DNA from 3 places in the Streptomyces afghaniensis genome. Region 1 is predicted to be linked to each of the others. Evidence: predicted binding sites of a transcription regulator. Region 1 holds the regulator's gene; each other region holds the start of a gene.
What was found. The regulator HrcA, encoded in region 1, represses chaperone genes, less so after heat shock. The targets are predictions, from matches to a motif close to TTNGCACTCNGNNNNNCNGAGTGCNAA.
Positions count from the first base shown of each region.

Region 2: a site for HrcA is predicted at 2,723-2,749, ahead of groES (co-chaperone GroES). Genes of this name have one in related genera too.
Region 3: a site for HrcA is predicted at 2,599-2,625, ahead of groL (chaperonin GroEL). Genes of this name have one in related genera too.

Region 1 covers NZ_JBIRGJ010000002.1:383,939-389,461, reverse strand. Annotated here, with positions in the region: gene hemW (radical SAM family heme chaperone HemW) at 1-560, shown strand, start outside; gene ACH4G3_RS08020 (DUF3097 domain-containing protein) at 664-1,467, opposite strand; gene ACH4G3_RS08015 (MBL fold metallo-hydrolase) at 1,499-2,230, opposite strand; gene hrcA (heat-inducible transcriptional repressor HrcA) at 2,402-3,418, shown strand; gene dnaJ (molecular chaperone DnaJ) at 3,418-4,554, shown strand; gene ACH4G3_RS08000 (nitronate monooxygenase) at 4,655-5,523, shown strand, end outside.
Region 2 covers NZ_JBIRGJ010000006.1:393,894-399,416, forward strand. Annotated here, with positions in the region: gene ACH4G3_RS24330 (THUMP-like domain-containing protein) at 1-930, opposite strand, end outside; gene ACH4G3_RS24335 (polysaccharide deacetylase family protein) at 1,066-1,944, shown strand; gene ACH4G3_RS24340 (polysaccharide deacetylase family protein) at 1,941-2,678, shown strand; gene groES (co-chaperone GroES) at 2,896-3,204, shown strand; gene groL (chaperonin GroEL) at 3,321-4,946, shown strand; gene ACH4G3_RS24355 (ester cyclase) at 5,037-5,523, opposite strand, start outside.
Region 3 covers NZ_JBIRGJ010000008.1:486,980-492,502, forward strand. Annotated here, with positions in the region: gene ACH4G3_RS31095 (NADH:flavin oxidoreductase) at 1-634, opposite strand, end outside; gene groL (chaperonin GroEL) at 815-2,437, opposite strand; gene ACH4G3_RS31105 (cold-shock protein) at 2,978-3,181, opposite strand; gene ACH4G3_RS31110 (ubiquitin-like small modifier protein 1) at 3,629-3,904, opposite strand; gene thrC (threonine synthase) at 4,033-5,319, opposite strand; SAM riboswitch class I at 5,338-5,493, opposite strand.

The DNA.
Region 1 (5,523 bases):
CGTACGCCCTGATCGTCGAGGAGGGCACGCAGCTGGCCCGGCGGATCCGCCGGGGCGAGGTGCCGATGACCGACGACGATGTGCATGCCGACCGGTACCTGATCGCGGACGAGGTCCTCTCGGGCGCGGGCTTCGAGTGGTACGAGGTGTCGAACTGGGCGACCTCGGAGGCGGGGCGGTGCCTGCACAACGAGCTGTACTGGCGGGGGGCCGACTGGTGGGGGGCCGGGCCGGGCGCGCACAGTCACGTGGGCGGGGTGCGGTGGTGGAACGTGAAGCATCCCGGGGCGTATGCGGGGGCGCTGGCGGCGGGGCGGTCGCCCGGGGCCGGGCGTGAGGTGCTGTCGGAGGAGGACCGGCGGGTCGAGCGGATCCTGCTGGAGTTGCGGCTGCGAGAGGGTGTGCCGTTGTCCCTCCTGCGGGAGGAGGGGCTTGCGGCTTCTCGGCGGGCCTTGGCCGACGGGCTGCTTCAGGAGCGGCCGTACGAGGAGGGGCGGGCTGTGCTGACGCTGCGGGGGCGGTTGCTGGCGGACGGCGTGGTGCGCGACCTGGTGGACTGAGGTGCTGCCGAGTTGTTGCTGAGGCCGGGTGGGTCCGCAGCCCGGCGTAGCGGGGTGCCGCTGCGCCCACCCGTGCCGCCCTTGGCGGCACGATTGCCCGCAGCTAGGGAGCCGTCACGAAGTCGATCAGTTCCTCCACCCTGCCCAGCAGTTCCGGCTCCAGGTCCTTGTACGACCGTACGCCCGACAGGATCCGCTGCCAGGCCGCGCCCGTGTTCTCCGGCCAGCCCAGCGCCCTGCACACCCCCGTCTTCCAGTCCTGGCCGCGCGGGATCCGAGGCCATGCCTCGATGCCCAGGGACGACGGTTTCACCGCTTCCCAGATGTCGATGTAGGGGTGGCCGACGACCAGGGCGTGGTCGCTCGTCACCGACTCGGCGATGCGCCACTCCTTGCTGCCCGGCACCAGGTGGTCCACCAGGACGCCCAGCCGCGCGTCCGGGCCGGGGGCGAAGTCGGCGACGATCGACGGCAGGTCGTCGACGCCCTCCAGGTACTCCACGACCACGCCCTCGATGCGCAGGTCGTCGCCCCAGACCTTCTCGACCAGCTCGGCGTCGTGCCGGCCCTCGACGTAGATGCGCCCGGCACGGGCCACGCGGGCGCGGGCGCCGGGGACGGCCACCGAACCGGAGGCCGTACGGGTGGGACGTGCGGGACCGGCGGGCGAGGGGCGGACCAGCGTCACGACCCTGCCCTCCAGAAGGAAGCCGCGCGGCTCCATGGGAAACACCCGGTGCTTGCCGAAGCGGTCCTCCAAGGTCACCGTGCCCGCCTCGCAGCGGATCACCGCACCGCAGAAACCGGTCCCGGACTCCTCGACCACCAGGCCCGGCTCCGCCGGAACCTCGGGCACCGGCTTCGGCTTCTTCCACGGCGGAGTCAGATCGGGCGAGTACTGGCGCATTCGGATGACGATAGGAGAAGGCGTACGGCGATCACCGCGACACGCCGAAATGCGCCGCCAGAGCGTCGCGCTGGGCGCGTACGAACGCCGCGTCCACCACCGCTCCGTGACCGGGCACGTACAGCGCGTCCTCGCCGCCCAGGTCGAGCAGCCGGTCCAGGGCGGCCGGCCAGTGCGAGGGCACGGCGTCGGGGCCCGCCTGCGGCTCGCCGGACTCCTCGACCAGGTCGCCGCAGAACACCACTTCCGGATCACCCGGCACCAGCACCGCCAGGTCGTGCGCGGTGTGCCCGGGCCCCACGTTGGCCAGCAGCACCTGGCGCCCGCCGCCCAGGTCGAGGGTCCACTCGCCGGAGACCAGGTGGCGGGGCGCGACCAGCCGGTCCGCCGCCTCCTGCGCGGTGGTCTGCGCCAGGCCGCCTCGCACCGCGTCGGCGCGCAGCTCCTCGCGGTCCCGGACGCGCGTCAGCACCGCGTCCACGCCCACAGCGCCGAACACCTCCGCGTCCGTGAACTCCGCCACCCCGAAGACATGGTCGAAGTGGGGATGGGTCAGCGCGAGATGCGTCACACGGTGACCGGTGAGCGACCGCGCCTGCTCGCGCAACCGCGCTCCCTCGGCGGGGCTCGATCCCGCGTCGATCATGAGGACCGCGCCCTCACCCGCGACCAGCCCCGCCGTGCAGTCCCACACCGGGAGCCGGCACCGCCCCACCCCGGCGGCCACGCGCTCCCATCCGAGCTCTTCCCAAGTCACCGTCATACGGCGACGCTAGCGGTGACCGCCGCCCCGGGCACGACAGCACGCGACCAGCCTTGCCGGGGGTGTACCTCACAGCCGTACACTGGGCGGGGAATGCTGGCACTCGCACGCGCAGAGTGCCAGGCCTCACAGGCAGGACACCGGGCGGACGACTTCTGGAGGTGTGCGCGAATGCTCAGTGAACGCAGGCTTCAGGTGCTGCGCGCCATCGTCCAGGACTATGTCGGCACCGAGGAGCCGGTGGGCTCCAAGGCCCTCACCGAGCGGCACAACCTCGGCGTCTCGCCGGCCACCGTCCGCAACGACATGGCGGCCCTGGAGGACGAGGGGTACATCGCCCAGCCGCACACCAGCGCGGGGCGCATCCCCACCGACAAGGGCTACCGGCTGTTCGTGGACAAGCTGGCCGGGGTCAAGCCGATGACCGCGCCCGAGCGGCGCGCGATCCAGAACTTCCTCGAGGGAGCCGTCGACCTCGACGACGTCGTGGCGCGTACGGTGCGGCTGCTGGCCCAGCTCACGCGCCAGGTCGCCGTCGTGCAGTACCCGTCGCTGACCCGCTCGACCGTGCGGCACGTGGAGCTGCTCGCTCTCGCGCCCGCGCGGCTGATGCTCGTGCTGATCACGGACACCGGGCGGGTCGAGCAGCGCGTGGTCGACTGCCCGGCGCCCTTCGGCGAGGCCTCGCTCGCGGATCTGCGCGCGCGGCTCAACAGCCGCGTGGCGAACCGCCGTTTCGCGGATGTGCCGAGTCTGGTGGAGGATCTGCCGGAGGCGTTCGAGCACGAGGACCGGGGTACGGTCTCCACGGTGCTCTCCACACTTCTGGAGACGCTCGTCGAGGAGAACGAGGAGCGGCTGATGATCGGCGGCACCGCCAACCTGACCCGCTTCGGGCACGACTTTCCCCTCACGATCCGGCCGGTGCTGGAGGCGCTGGAGGAGCAGGTCGTGCTCCTCAAGCTGCTCGGCGAGGCGAAGGATCCGGGCGTGACCGTACGTATCGGTCATGAGAACGCCCACGAAGGACTCAACTCCACGTCCGTCGTGTCGGTCGGCTACGGTTCGGGCGGCGAGGCTGTCGCCAAGCTCGGCGTGGTCGGACCGACCCGCATGGACTACCCGGGAACGATGGGAGCGGTACGCGCAGTGGCACGGTACGTCGGACAGATCCTGGCGGAGTCGTAGTGGCCACGGACTACTACGCCGTACTCGGCGTGCGCCGCGACGCGTCGCAGGAAGAGATCAAGAAGGCCTTCCGGCGGCTCGCCCGCGAGCTGCACCCGGACGTCAACCCCGATCCGAAGACCCAGGAGCGGTTCAAGGAGATCAACGCCGCCTACGAGGTGTTGTCGGACCCGCAGAAGAAGCAGGTCTACGACCTCGGCGGTGACCCGCTCTCGCAGGCCGGTGGCGGCGGCGCGGGCGGCTTCGGAGCCGGCGGGTTCGGGAACTTCTCCGACATCATGGACGCGTTCTTCGGCACGGCGTCGCAGCGCGGCCCGCGCTCGCGCACCCGCCGCGGCCAGGACGCGATGATCCGCATCGAGGTGGAGCTCGACGAGGCGGCCTTCGGCACGACGAAGGACATCCAGGTCGACACGGCGGTCGTCTGCAACACCTGTAACGGTGAGGGCGCGGCGCCGGGGACCTCCGCCCAGACGTGTGACATGTGCCGCGGTCGCGGTGAGGTGTCCCAGGTCACGCGGTCCTTCCTCGGTCAGGTCATGACCTCGCGGCCCTGCCCGCAGTGCCAGGGCTTCGGCACCGTGGTGCCCACGCCGTGCCCGGAGTGCGCGGGTGACGGACGCGTGCGGTCCCGCCGTACGCTCACCGTCAAGATCCCTGCCGGTGTCGACAACGGCACGCGGATCCAGCTCGCGGGCGAGGGCGAGGTCGGTCCCGGCGGCGGCCCCGCGGGCGACCTGTACGTCGAGATCCACGAACTGCCGCACTCGCAGTTCCAGCGGCGCGGCGACGACCTGCACTGCACGGTCACGCTCCCGATGACGGCGGCCGCCCTCGGCACGAAGGTGCCGCTGGAGACGCTCGACGGCCTGGAGGAGGTCGACATCCGCCCGGGCACCCAGTCCGGCCAGTCGATCCCGTTGCACGGCCGCGGTGTCACGCACCTGCGGGGCGGCGGACGCGGCGACCTCATCGTCCACGTCGAGGTCCAGACGCCGAACAAGCTGGACGTCGAGCAGGAGCGCCTGCTCCGCGAGCTGGCCAAGCTGCGCGGCGAGGAACGGCCCACGGGTCAGTTCCAGCCGGGGCAGCAGGGGCTGTTCTCGCGGTTGAAGGACGCGTTCAACGGGCGCTGACGCCGGCTCCCCGTGGGGCCTGCGGGTGGCTTTTCCTCTGGTCTATGCCACACGGCAGGCCGGTTTCGGAGTAGTCCGGAGGACGTGACAACATGCGGTCATGTCCTCCGCGCTGACCGATCTCTTCCCCCACCCGATCGTGCAGGCCCCCATGGCGGGCGGCGTCTCCGTGCCGAAGCTCGCCGCCGCCGTGTGCGAGGCGGGCGGACTCGGCTTCCTCGCCGCCGGGTACAAGACCGCCGACGGGATGTACGAGGAGATCAAGCAGCTGAGGAGCCTCACCGGCAGGCCGTTCGGAGTGAACCTCTTCATGCCGCAGCCGGAGTACGCCGACCCCGCCGCCATCGACGTCTACGCCCACCAGCTGGCCGGCGAGGCCTCCTGGTACGAGGCCGAGCTCGGCGACCCGGACAGCGGCCGCGACGACGGCTACGAGACCAAGCTCACGGTCCTGCGCGACAACCCCGTGCCGGTGGTGTCGTTCCACTTCGGCGCACCGAGCCGGGAGGTCGTCGACGCCCTGCACCGGGTCGGCACCTTCGTCCTGGTCACCGCCACCACCCCCGACGAGGCCCGGGCCGTCGAGCGGGCCGGCGCGGACGCGGTCATCGCGCAGGGCGTCGAGGCCGGCGGCCACCAGGGCACGCACCGGGACCTGCCCGAGACCGACGGCTGCGGCATCGGGCTGCTGTCGCTGGTCGCCCAGATCCGGGAGACCGTCAGCATCCCGATCATCGCCGCCGGCGGCATCATGCGCGGCGGCCAGATCGCCGCCGTCCTCGCCGCGGGCGCGAGCGCGGCCCAGCTCGGCACCGCGTTCCTCGCCACCGCCGAGTCGGGCGCGAACGCCCTGCACAAGCAGGCGCTGACCCACCCCCTGTTCGTCCGTACGGAGTTGACCCGGGCCTTCTCCGGGCGCCCGGCGCGCGGCCTGGTCAACCGCTTCCTGCGCGAGCATGGCCCGTACGC
Region 2 (5,523 bases), on a different contig from region 1:
CGGGTGCAGCTCGTCCGCGGTGACGTACGCGATCGTCGCGTCCAGCAGGCCGCCGTCGAGTTCCTCCGCCACCTCGGCGACCAGGTGGGCCCGGATGACAGCGCCGTCGGGCTCGTACAGGTAACGGCCGGGCGGGCGGACCTCCGGGTCGGGCAGGCCGCGGGAGAGCAGGGTGCGGGGGCCCGGCAGCAGGGTGGCCCGTACCGCCCCGGGTTCGGTGCCGAACCACAGGACCGCCTCCTTCACGTCGCCGCCGTCGGAGATCCACTCGGCCTCGGCGTCCTCGGGGACCGCCTCGTGCGGGATGCCGGGGGCGATCTTCAGCGCGGCGGTGCGAGGGGCGCGGCGGGCCGCGGACACCGCCCAGGACAGGGGCGGTGAGTACGCCTCGGGGTCGAAGATCCGGCCCCGGCCGCCGCGCCTGGCCGGGTCGACGAACACGGCGTCGTAACCGGCTGTGTCCACCTCCGTGACATCCGCCTCCCGCACCTCGATCAGGCCGGCCAGCCCCAGCACCTCGGCGTTCGCCCGCGCCGCCGCGGCCGTCGCCGGGTCCCGGTCGACGGCCAGGACCCGGATCCCGGCCCGGGCCAGCGCGATCGCGTCACCGCCGATGCCGCAGCACAGGTCGGCGACCGAGGTCACGCCCGACTCCGCGAGCCGCCGCGCCCGGTAGGCCGCCACACTCGCCCGGGTCGACTGCTCCACCCCGTTCGGCGTGAAGAACATCCGCGCCGCGTCCTGCGCCCCGAACTTCACCACCGCCCGCTGCCGCAGCCGCGCCTGGCCCAGCGCCGCCGACACCAGCTCGGCGGGGTGCTCGCGGCGCAACCGGGTCGCGACGGCCAGCTCCCGCGCCGGATCGGTGTCCCGCACCTCGTCGAGGAGGGCGCGGCCTTCGGGGCTGAGGAGGAGGGCGAGGTCGTTCACCGGATCATTGTGGGCCACTCGGTGGACGGCGCGCCGTCGGCCGCGGTGTCGGGGCCGATCCGGCGGGACCGGCTGCGAGGATCCCGCATCATGCGAGTAGTCGTACAAAATGACAAAAGCCGGGCATCTGGCGGTGTGCGGATCGGCCTCGTCGTACTCACCCTCGCCGCCATCGCCTCGGGCTGCGCGCAGGGCGACAGCGGACGGATCCCCGCGGCCGGCGGCCAGCAGCCCCTCGACGCGCCCCCGGCCCGCGCGCTCGACTCCTACGCCTCCAAACTGCGCGGCGCGCATGCCGTCCGGGTCGCCGCTGCGCGGCGCTGGGGAGTCAGGGCGGTCCCGCTGACCGCCCCGCCGGCCCCCGCGAAGAAGCCGAGGATCAGGACCCGCGAGGGCTTCGAGGTGCGCGGCCACCGCAGACTGAACCTCCCGCCCGTCTTCACCACCGTCCCCACCCGGGACAAGGTCGTCTTCCTCACCATCGACGACGGCGCCGAGAAGGACCCCGCGTTCCTGCGCATGATGACCGACCTGAGGGTCCCCTACAGCGCCTTCCTCAGCGGTTACCTGATCAAGGACGACTACCGCTACTTCGAGAAGATGCGGGACCGAGGCGTGGTCCTGAACAACCACACCCTCCGCCACCGCTACATGCGCGGCCTGTCGTACCGCGCGCAGAAGCGCGAGATCTGCGGCATGCAGCGCCTCATCGAGAGGCGCTACGGCACCCGCCCGACCCTCTTCCGCCCGCCGTTCGGCAGCTACGACAGGGCGACCCTGCGCGCCGCCAAGGCGTGCGGCATCGAGTACGCCCCCCTGTGGAACCAGGAGGTCTTCGCCGACCGCTGGGAGTACCGGGAGTGGGACCGGAGGCTGCACCCGGGCGACATCGTCCTCACCCACTTCCGCGGCCGTGACCAGTGGCCGGGCACGATGCCGGACATGATCCGCCGCTTCCTGGACAAGGTCACCGCCGAGGGGTACGCGGTGGGCCGGCTGGAGGACTACCTGTGAGGCGGCGGTCGTCGGCCGCCGTGGTGTGCGCCGGAGCGATCCTGCTGGCCGGCTGCGCCGGAGCCGCGGGGGAGCGCGCGGGCGCGGACGGCCGGGGCCCGTCCCCTACGCAACGGTCGAGCGACGTCCGCGGGCCGGACCGGGGCGACCTCCCACCCGTCGTGGACCACGTCCGTACCCGCGACCGGGTGGTCTTCCTGACCTACGACGACGGCGCCGAGCGCGATCCCCGCTTCGTCGGCCTCGTCCGCGAACGGCGGCTTCCGGTGAGCATGTTCCTCACGGACAGCGTCGTAGGGCCCGGCTACGGCCACTTCGCCCGCCTCCGCGCGGTCGGCGCGTCCATCCAGAACCACACCCTCGACCACCCCGCCCTGCGCGGCCTGCCCTACGCCGGCCAGCGCGCCGAGATCTGCGGCCAGCAGCACAAGCTCCGCTCCCTCTTCGGCATCCGCCCCCGCCTCTTCCGCCCGCCCTACGGCACGTACGACACGACGACCCTGCACGCCGCCGCCGACTGCGGCATCCGGGCGGTCGTCCTCTGGCGGGCCTCCCTGGAGCCCGGCGGCGCCCTGACCTACACCCGTGGCACGCCCGGCCTGCGCCCCGGCGACATCGTCTCCGTGCCGTCGGGCGAGCCCGGGTCCCCGACCCTGACGGAACGGACCGTGCGACTGCTGCGGGAGATCGAGGCGCGAGGACTGCGGGTCGGGCGGCTGGAGGACTACCTGTGATGTCTCCCCGGCATCACCCCCTGGCCGACGCGCCACCCCGGCAATTGGCACTCCGCTTGACCGAGTGCTAATCACAGTCATAGTCTCGGCTCTGGCACTCCCCACTGGAGAGTGCCAACACAGCGACGGGCAGGTCCGGCACCCGCGACGACGGATCCACCTGGTCGCCACCTCAGACAGTTAACCCCGTGAGATCTCCGAAGGGGGAGGTCGGATCGTGACGACCACCAGCTCCAAGGTTGCCATCAAGCCGCTCGAGGACCGCATCGTGGTCCAGCCGCTCGACGCCGAGCAGACCACCGCCTCTGGCCTGGTCATCCCGGACACCGCCAAGGAGAAGCCCCAGGAGGGCGTCGTCCTGGCCGTGGGCCCGGGTCGCTTCGAGGACGGCAACCGTCTTCCGCTCGACGTCTCCGTCGGCGACGTCGTGCTCTACAGCAAGTACGGCGGCACCGAGGTGAAGTACAACGGCGAGGAGTACCTCGTCCTCTCGGCCCGCGACGTGCTCGCGATCGTCGAGAAGTAATTCACCCCAAGCACATTGCTTTGAGCTGCGCCCCTGGCCCCCCGCGATCGCTAAGAAGCCGGGCGCCCGGGGCGCAGTGCCGTTACCCCTGATTCCGGAAGAGGGCTCACGCTCCCATGGCGAAGATCCTGAAGTTCGACGAGGACGCCCGTCGCGCCCTCGAGCGCGGCGTCAACAAGCTTGCCGACACGGTCAAGGTGACGATCGGCCCCAAGGGCCGCAACGTCGTCATCGACAAGAAGTTCGGCGCCCCCACCATCACCAACGACGGTGTCACGATCGCCCGCGAGGTCGAGATCGAGGACCCGTACGAGAACCTCGGTGCCCAGCTGGTCAAGGAGGTGGCGACCAAGACCAACGACATCGCGGGTGACGGTACGACCACCGCGACCGTGCTCGCCCAGGCACTCGTGCGCGAGGGCCTGAAGAACGTCGCCGCCGGTGCCTCCCCGGCCGCCCTGAAGAAGGGCATCGACGCCGCCGTCGCCGCGATCTCCGAGGACCTGCTCGCCTCGGCCCGCCCGATCGACGAGAAGTCCGACATCGCCGCCGTCGCCGCGCTGTCCGCCCAGGACCAGCAGGTCGGCGAGCTCATCGCCGAGGCGATGGACAAGGTCGGCAAGGACGGTGTCATCACCGTCGAGGAGTCCAACACCTTCGGTCTTGAACTGGACTTCACCGAGGGCATGGCCTTCGACAAGGGCTACCTGTCGCCGTACTTCGTGACGGACCAGGAGCGCATGGAAGCCGTCCTGGACGACCCGTACATCCTCATCACGCAGGGCAAGATCTCCGCCATCGCGGACCTCCTGCCGCTGCTGGAGAAGGTCATCCAGGCCAACGCCTCCAAGCCGCTGCTGATCATCGCCGAGGACGTCGAGGGCGAGGCCCTGTCGACCCTCGTCGTGAACAAGATCCGCGGCACCTTCAACGCCGTCGCGGTGAAGGCCCCCGGCTTCGGCGACCGCCGCAAGGCGATGCTGCAGGACCTGGCGGTCCTCACCGGCGCCACGGTCGTCTCCGAGGAGGTCGGCCTCAAGCTCGACCAGGTCGGCCTGGACGTCCTCGGCTCCGCCCGCCGCGTCACCGTCACCAAGGACGACACCACGGTCGTCGACGGCGCCGGCAACAAGGACGACGTGCAGGGCCGCGTCGCCCAGATCAAGGCCGAGATCGAGACCACGGACTCCGACTGGGACCGCGAGAAGCTCCAGGAGCGCCTCGCGAAGCTGGCCGGCGGGGTGTGCGTCATCCGCGTGGGTGCCGCCACCGAGGTCGAGCTGAAGGAGCGCAAGCACCGTCTGGAGGACGCCATCTCCGCGACCCGCGCCGCGGTCGAGGAGGGCATCGTCTCCGGTGGTGGCTCCGCCCTCGTCCACGCCGCCAAGGTGCTGGAGGGCAGCCTCGGCAAGTCCGGCGACGAGGCCACCGGTGTCGCGGTCGTCCGCCGCGCCGTCGTCGAGCCGCTGCGCTGGATCGCCGAGAACGCCGGCCTGGAGGGCTACGTCATCACCTCCAAGGTCGCCGAGCTGGACAAGGGCCAGGGCTTCAACGCCGCCACCGGCGAGTACGGCGACCTGGTCAAGGCCGGCGTCATCGACCCGGTCAAGGTCACCCGCTCCGCCCTGGAGAACGCCGCCTCCATCGCCTCCCTCCTGCTCACGACCGAGACCCTGGTCGTCGAGAAGAAGGAAGAGGAGGAGCCGGCCGCCGCGGGCCACGGCCACGGCCACGCCCACTGAGGCACCGACCTCTGCGAGAAGCCCCCGTTCCGCCACGTGCGGAACGGGGGCTTCTCCCTTAACGGGGGCTTCTCCCTTATGGGGGTTCCGTCACAACTCCAGCGGGTCCAGCGCCCCGAGCTGCTGCATCAGCCCCAGCCGGTCGTACTGCCACCACCCCTCGGCGACCTTCCCGTCCGGCGTGCACCGGTGGACGGTCGTCCCGGTCATGGTGACGTCCTTCCCGGTCGGCGGAATCCCGAGGAACTCCCCCTTGTGGTGCCCCTTCCAGGTCCACCGCGTGCACACCCGGTCGCCCTGGGCGATCTGGTCCTCGATCGTGAACGAGAAGTCGAACCCGCCCCGCCACACCTCCACCTCGCGCCGCAACGCGTCCAGCCCGATGACGTCCTGCACATTGGCCGGATCGTGGTCGTGGTAGTCCTCGATGAACACGTCGTTGAACGCGGGCGCCGCACCCTGCCCGGGCGCCAGCTCGAAGAACCTGCGCGCGGTGGCCGAGTTCAGCTGCTCGTCCCGTACCACGTCCAGGTCCGTGAACGTCGGCGTCTCGTCGCAGAGCGCCACCATGTCCTGG
Region 3 (5,523 bases), on a different contig from region 1:
AGAACGCGGCACGGGCGACCAGGTCGCCGCCGTAGGCGTCGGTGCGGCGGTTGGTGCCCTCCCACAGGAACTGGTCGAGCAGGTAGCCGTGGGCGCCGTGGATCTCCACGCCGTCGAAGCCGATGCGCTCGGCGGCGGCCGCGGCCTCGGCGAACGCGCCGATGACGGCGTCGATGTCGGCCTGGGTCATGGCCTTGCCGGTGGGCTCGGTGGCGCCGAGGCGCAGGCCGGAGGGGCCGACGGCCGGGGCGTCCGCGACGGGCGGCTCGCCCTGGTTGCGGACCATGCCGATGTGCCACAGCTGCGGCACGATCGTGCCGCCCGCGGCGTGCACCGCCTCGGCGACCTTCGCCCAGCCCGCGAGCTGCTCCTCACCGTGGAACCGCGGCACGCGGTCGCTCTGCCCGGCCGACTCGTGGCCGACGTAGGTGCCCTCGGTGACGATCAGACCGACGCCGGCGGCGGCGCGGCGGGAGTAGTACGAGACGACGTCCTCGCCGGGAACACCGCCCGGGGAGAACATGCGGGTCATCGGCGCCATCGCGATCCGGTTCGGGACGGTCAGGCCGCCCAGCGATACGGGCCGGGACAGGATTTCGGCGGCGCGGGAGGCGGCGGAGGCGTCGACGGTCACGTGGGGGCTCCTCTTCGGATACCGGACAGTATGTGCATACGCATAGGACGTACGTTGCAACCATCCGGCCCTGCCCACCCCATCCCGTCCGCGCTGTGATCCATGACACGCCCGAGGGCGGCACCCCCTGTCGGAACAGGGAGTGCCGCCCTCGGCAAGGACGTTGATCGACCAGGTCGATCAGAAGTCCATGTCACCGCCCGGCATGCCGCCGCCGGCGGGCGCGGCGGCCTTCTCCGGCTTGTCGGCGATGACGGCCTCGGTGGTGAGGAACAGCGCGGCGATGGAGGCGGCGTTCTGCAGCGCGGAACGGGTCACCTTCGCCGGGTCGATGATGCCCTCGGCGATCATGTCGACGTACTCACCGGTCGCGGCGTTCAGGCCGTGGCCGACCTGGAGGTTGCGGACCTTCTCCACGACGACGCCGCCCTCGAGACCACCGTTGACGGCGATCTGCTTCAGCGGGGCCTCCAGCGCGAGCTTCACGGCGTTGGCGCCGGTCGCCTCGTCACCGTCGAGCTCCAGCTTCTCGAAGACCTGGGAGGCCTGCAGCAGGGCCACGCCACCACCGGCGACGATGCCCTCCTCGACGGCCGCCTTGGCGTTGCGGACGGCGTCCTCGATGCGGTGCTTGCGCTCCTTGAGCTCCACCTCGGTGGCGGCACCGGCCTTGATGACCGCGACACCGCCGGCGAGCTTCGCCAGGCGCTCCTGCAGCTTCTCGCGGTCGTAGTCCGAGTCGCTGTTCTCGATCTCGGCGCGGATCTGGTTGACCCGGCCCTGGACCTGCTCGGCGGAGCCGGCACCGTCGACGATGGTGGTCTCGTCCTTGGTGATGACGACCTTGCGGGCCTTGCCCAGGAGGTCGATCGTGGCGTTCTCCAGCTTGAGGCCGACCTCCTCGGAGATCACCTCGCCGCCGGTGAGGATGCCGATGTCCTGCAGCATCGCCTTGCGGCGGTCGCCGAAGCCCGGGGCCTTGACGGCGACGGACTTGAAGGTGCCGCGGATCTTGTTGACGACCAGGGTCGACAGGGCCTCGCCCTCGACGTCCTCGGCGATGATCAGCAGCGGCTTGCCCGACTGCATGACCTTCTCCAGGAGCGGGAGCAGGTCCTTGACGTTCGAGATCTTGGAGTTCGCGATCAGGATGTACGGGTCGTCGAGGACGGCCTCCATACGCTCCATGTCGGTGGCGAAGTACGCCGAGATGTAGCCCTTGTCGAAGCGCATACCCTCGGTGAGCTCCAGCTCCAGACCGAAGGTCTGGGACTCCTCGACGGTGATGACGCCTTCCTTGCCGACCTTGTCCATGGCCTCGGCGATGAGCTCGCCGATCTGGGTGTCGGCGGCGGAGATGGAGGCCGTGGAGGCGATCTGCTCCTTGGTCTCGACGTCCTTCGCCTGCTCCAGCAGGGCGGCGGAGACGGCCTCGACGGCGCGCTCGATACCGCGCTTGAGGGCCATCGGGTTGGCACCGGCGGCTACGTTGCGCAGGCCTTCCTTGACCAGGGCCTGGGCGAGCACGGTCGCGGTGGTCGTACCGTCACCGGCGACGTCGTCCGTCTTCTTGGCGACTTCCTTGACCAGCTCGGCGCCGATCTTCTCGTACGGGTCCTCGAGTTCGATCTCCTTGGCGATGGACACACCATCGTTGGTGATCGTGGGGGCGCCCCACTTCTTCTCGAGGACGACGTTGCGGCCCTTGGGGCCGAGCGTCACCTTGACGGCGTCCGCGAGCTGGTTCATGCCGCGCTCGAGGCCGCGCCGCGCCTCCTCGTCGAACGCGATGATCTTGGCCATGTGAAGTGGTCCCTCCAGGACTGGGGGTGATTACTTCGGACCGCGCCCGCGCCCGCGACGGACGGCTCGCCTGCCTCGTGGTTCCTTCCCACCCGGCCTGCGGGCCTCACCGACCCGGTCCTTACGTTGTCACTCTCACCTTCAGAGTGCTAACGCAATGATTAGCACTCGGGCATGGCGAGTGCAAGCGACTCCCACGGTTCGGGCGGGTGCTCAGCCCCCGGCGAACGGGGCGCACCCGGCTTGTCCCGCAGGCCGCGGGCAACGCCACGACGGGTCGAGTCAGCAGAGAAAAGCCTGGTCCCACGGCCCCCGGCGGCGACGAGGCCGACGCCACGAGCAGGTCCGGGGCGCACACCCCCGCCCTCTGCACCGGGGCGGACCCCGAAGCGTCTCCGGGCGCGGCGGGTTTCGACGAGCGGTCACCCGGCGCGCCCGCCACCCGGCCGCCGGCCCTCCGAACAGGCCGAAGGGCCCGCACCCCGGGGGTGCGGGCCCTTCAGAGAAGACCGGTCGCTTGCGCTTGGTCGTGGTGCGCGTTCAGGCAGAGACGCGAACCATGTCGGCCTGCGGTCCCTTCTGGCCCTGCGAGATCTCGAACTCGACCCGCTGACCCTCCTCCAGGGTGCGGTAGCCGTCCATCTGGATCGCGCTGTAGTGGACGAAAACATCCGCACCACCGTCGACCGCGATGAAGCCGTACCCCTTCTCCGCGTTGAACCACTTGACGGTGCCCTGAGCCATGCCTAACTCCCCTATTACTGGCCCTTGCACAGATCCACACTTCGCGGACCCGGGTCAGACCTCACCCCCCACGGTTGGGGGCGTGCGCCGGAACGCGTCGACCGCGGCTGAATGTATCTGTCCAACTGCCGTCTGCAACAGGTCAATCGGACGAGAATTCTGGACGCGCAGGATCCGGAATGTGGGGAGAATTCGCCAGACTTCAGGGCAAGTCGGGCCACACAAAGGGAACAAAAGCCGCGAAAGACGCACACACTTTGGCTACATCTTGTCGGGCGCGCGGCAGGAATTAAGGGCTCCCGATCAGGAGATCGGCGCTGCGTTCCCCAACTGTACCGCGCTCAATCACACAGAATTGCCCCCTCCGCTTCTCTCACGGAGGGGGCAATTCGATGAACTCTCAGTGACAGCCGTTACCGAAGGTAATAATCAAGCCGGTCGACCGGTTCAGCCACCCGCGACGGCGGGAATGATCGACACCCCGGCACCGTCCGGCGTCGCCGTCTCCAGCCCCTGCTCGAACCGCACGTCGTCGTCGTTGACGTACACGTTGACGAACCGGCGCAGCTTGCCCTGGTCGTCCAGCACCCGGGCGGCGATCCCGGTGTGGTTCTTCTCCAGATCGGCGATGACCTCGCCGAGGGTCGCCCCCTCGGCGGCGACCTCGGCCTGGCCGCCGGTGTAGGTACGCAGGATGGTGGGGATGCGAACGGTGACGCTCATCGGGATGTGACCTCCGGTTTTGTTTTGCAGCTACGGCTGGGGCGCGCCCTCAGGGGCGCGGGGCTGTGTCGACGTGCGGCTCCGCCGCGTGGCGCGACCAACCCCCACCGGCCCGCAGCGGACAACGATCAGACGAGCCCAGCCTCACGGAACGAATCAAGGTTGGGACGAATGGTCGCAGTGAGCCCGGTCCCGGCCACCGCATCCAGCGTCTTCAGACCATCCCCCGTGTTCAGCACCACGGTCGTCTTCGACGGGTCGAGCACCCCGTCCTCGATCAGCTTCTTCGCCACGCCCACGGTCACCCCACCGGCGGTCTCCGCGAAGATGCCCTCGGTCCGGGCGAGGATCTTGATCGCGTCGACGACCTGCTCGTCGTTGACGTCCTCCACCACACCGCCCGTCCGCCGCGCGATGTCGAGCACGTACGGCCCGTCCGCCGGGTTGCCGATCGCCAGCGACTTGGCGATCGTGTCCGGCTTCTGGGGACGTACGACGTCGTGCCCGGCCTTGAAGGCCGTCGACACCGGTGAGCAGCCCTCGGCCTGCGCGCCGAAGATCTTGTAGGGCTTGTCCTCGACCAGCCCGAGCTTGATCAGCTCCTGCAGGCCCTTGTCGATCTTCGTGAGCTGTGAGCCGGAGGCGATCGGCACCACGATCTGGTCCGGCAGCTGCCAGCCGAGCTGCTCGCAGATCTCGTACGCGAGAGTCTTGGAGCCCTCCGCGTAGTACGGCCGGAGGTTGACGTTGACGAAGCCCCAGCCCTCGCCGGCCGGGTCGCCGATCAGCTCGGAGCAGAAGCGGTTCACGTCGTCGTAGTTGCCCTGGATGCCGACGAGCTCGCCGCCGTAGACCGCGGCCATGACGACCTTGCCCTGCTCCAGGTCGTGCGGGATGAACACGCAGGAGCGGAAGCCGGCGCGGGCCGCCGCGGCACCCACGGCGCCGGCGAGGTTGCCGGTGGAGGAGCAGGACAGCGTGGTGAAGCCGAAGGCGCGGGCGGCCTCCAGGGCCTGGGCGACGACCCGGTCCTTGAAGGAGTGCGTCGGGTTGCCGGAGTCGTCCTTGATGAAGAGCTTGCCCGCCTCGACGCCCAGCTCGCGCGCGAGGTTGTCGGCCTTGACGAGCTGGGTCCAGCCCGGGTTGATGTTCGGCTTGGTCGCCACGTCGGCCGGGACCGGCAGCAGCGGGGCGTAGCGCCAGATGTTCGCGGGTCCCGCTTCGATCCGCTTGCGGAGTTCCTCGGTGTCGTAGGCCGAGAAGTCGTAGGCGATCTCCAGCGGGCCGAAACACTCCTCGCACGCGAAGACCGGGCCGAGGGGTACGCGGTGACCGCACTCGCGGCAGCTCAGGGCGGCGGCGGGGCCGAGGTCTACGGTGGAGTCAGTGGTGCTTGCAACAGTCTGCACAGCCATGTGAGGCGAGGCCCTTTCTCCTCATCTTCCTCACGACGCATCTCGCCGTGAGACGGATTTGGCACCTTCCCGAGCCGGGAGCCTCGCTGAGCGGTCGACAGTGACCTACGAGTATCGGCTGGAGGGTTGCCGGGGCTTCATCGGGCCGTATCCCTCTGCCCCTCTGGATGAGCTGTATTCGGTTGTAAACAACGGTTGACCCCG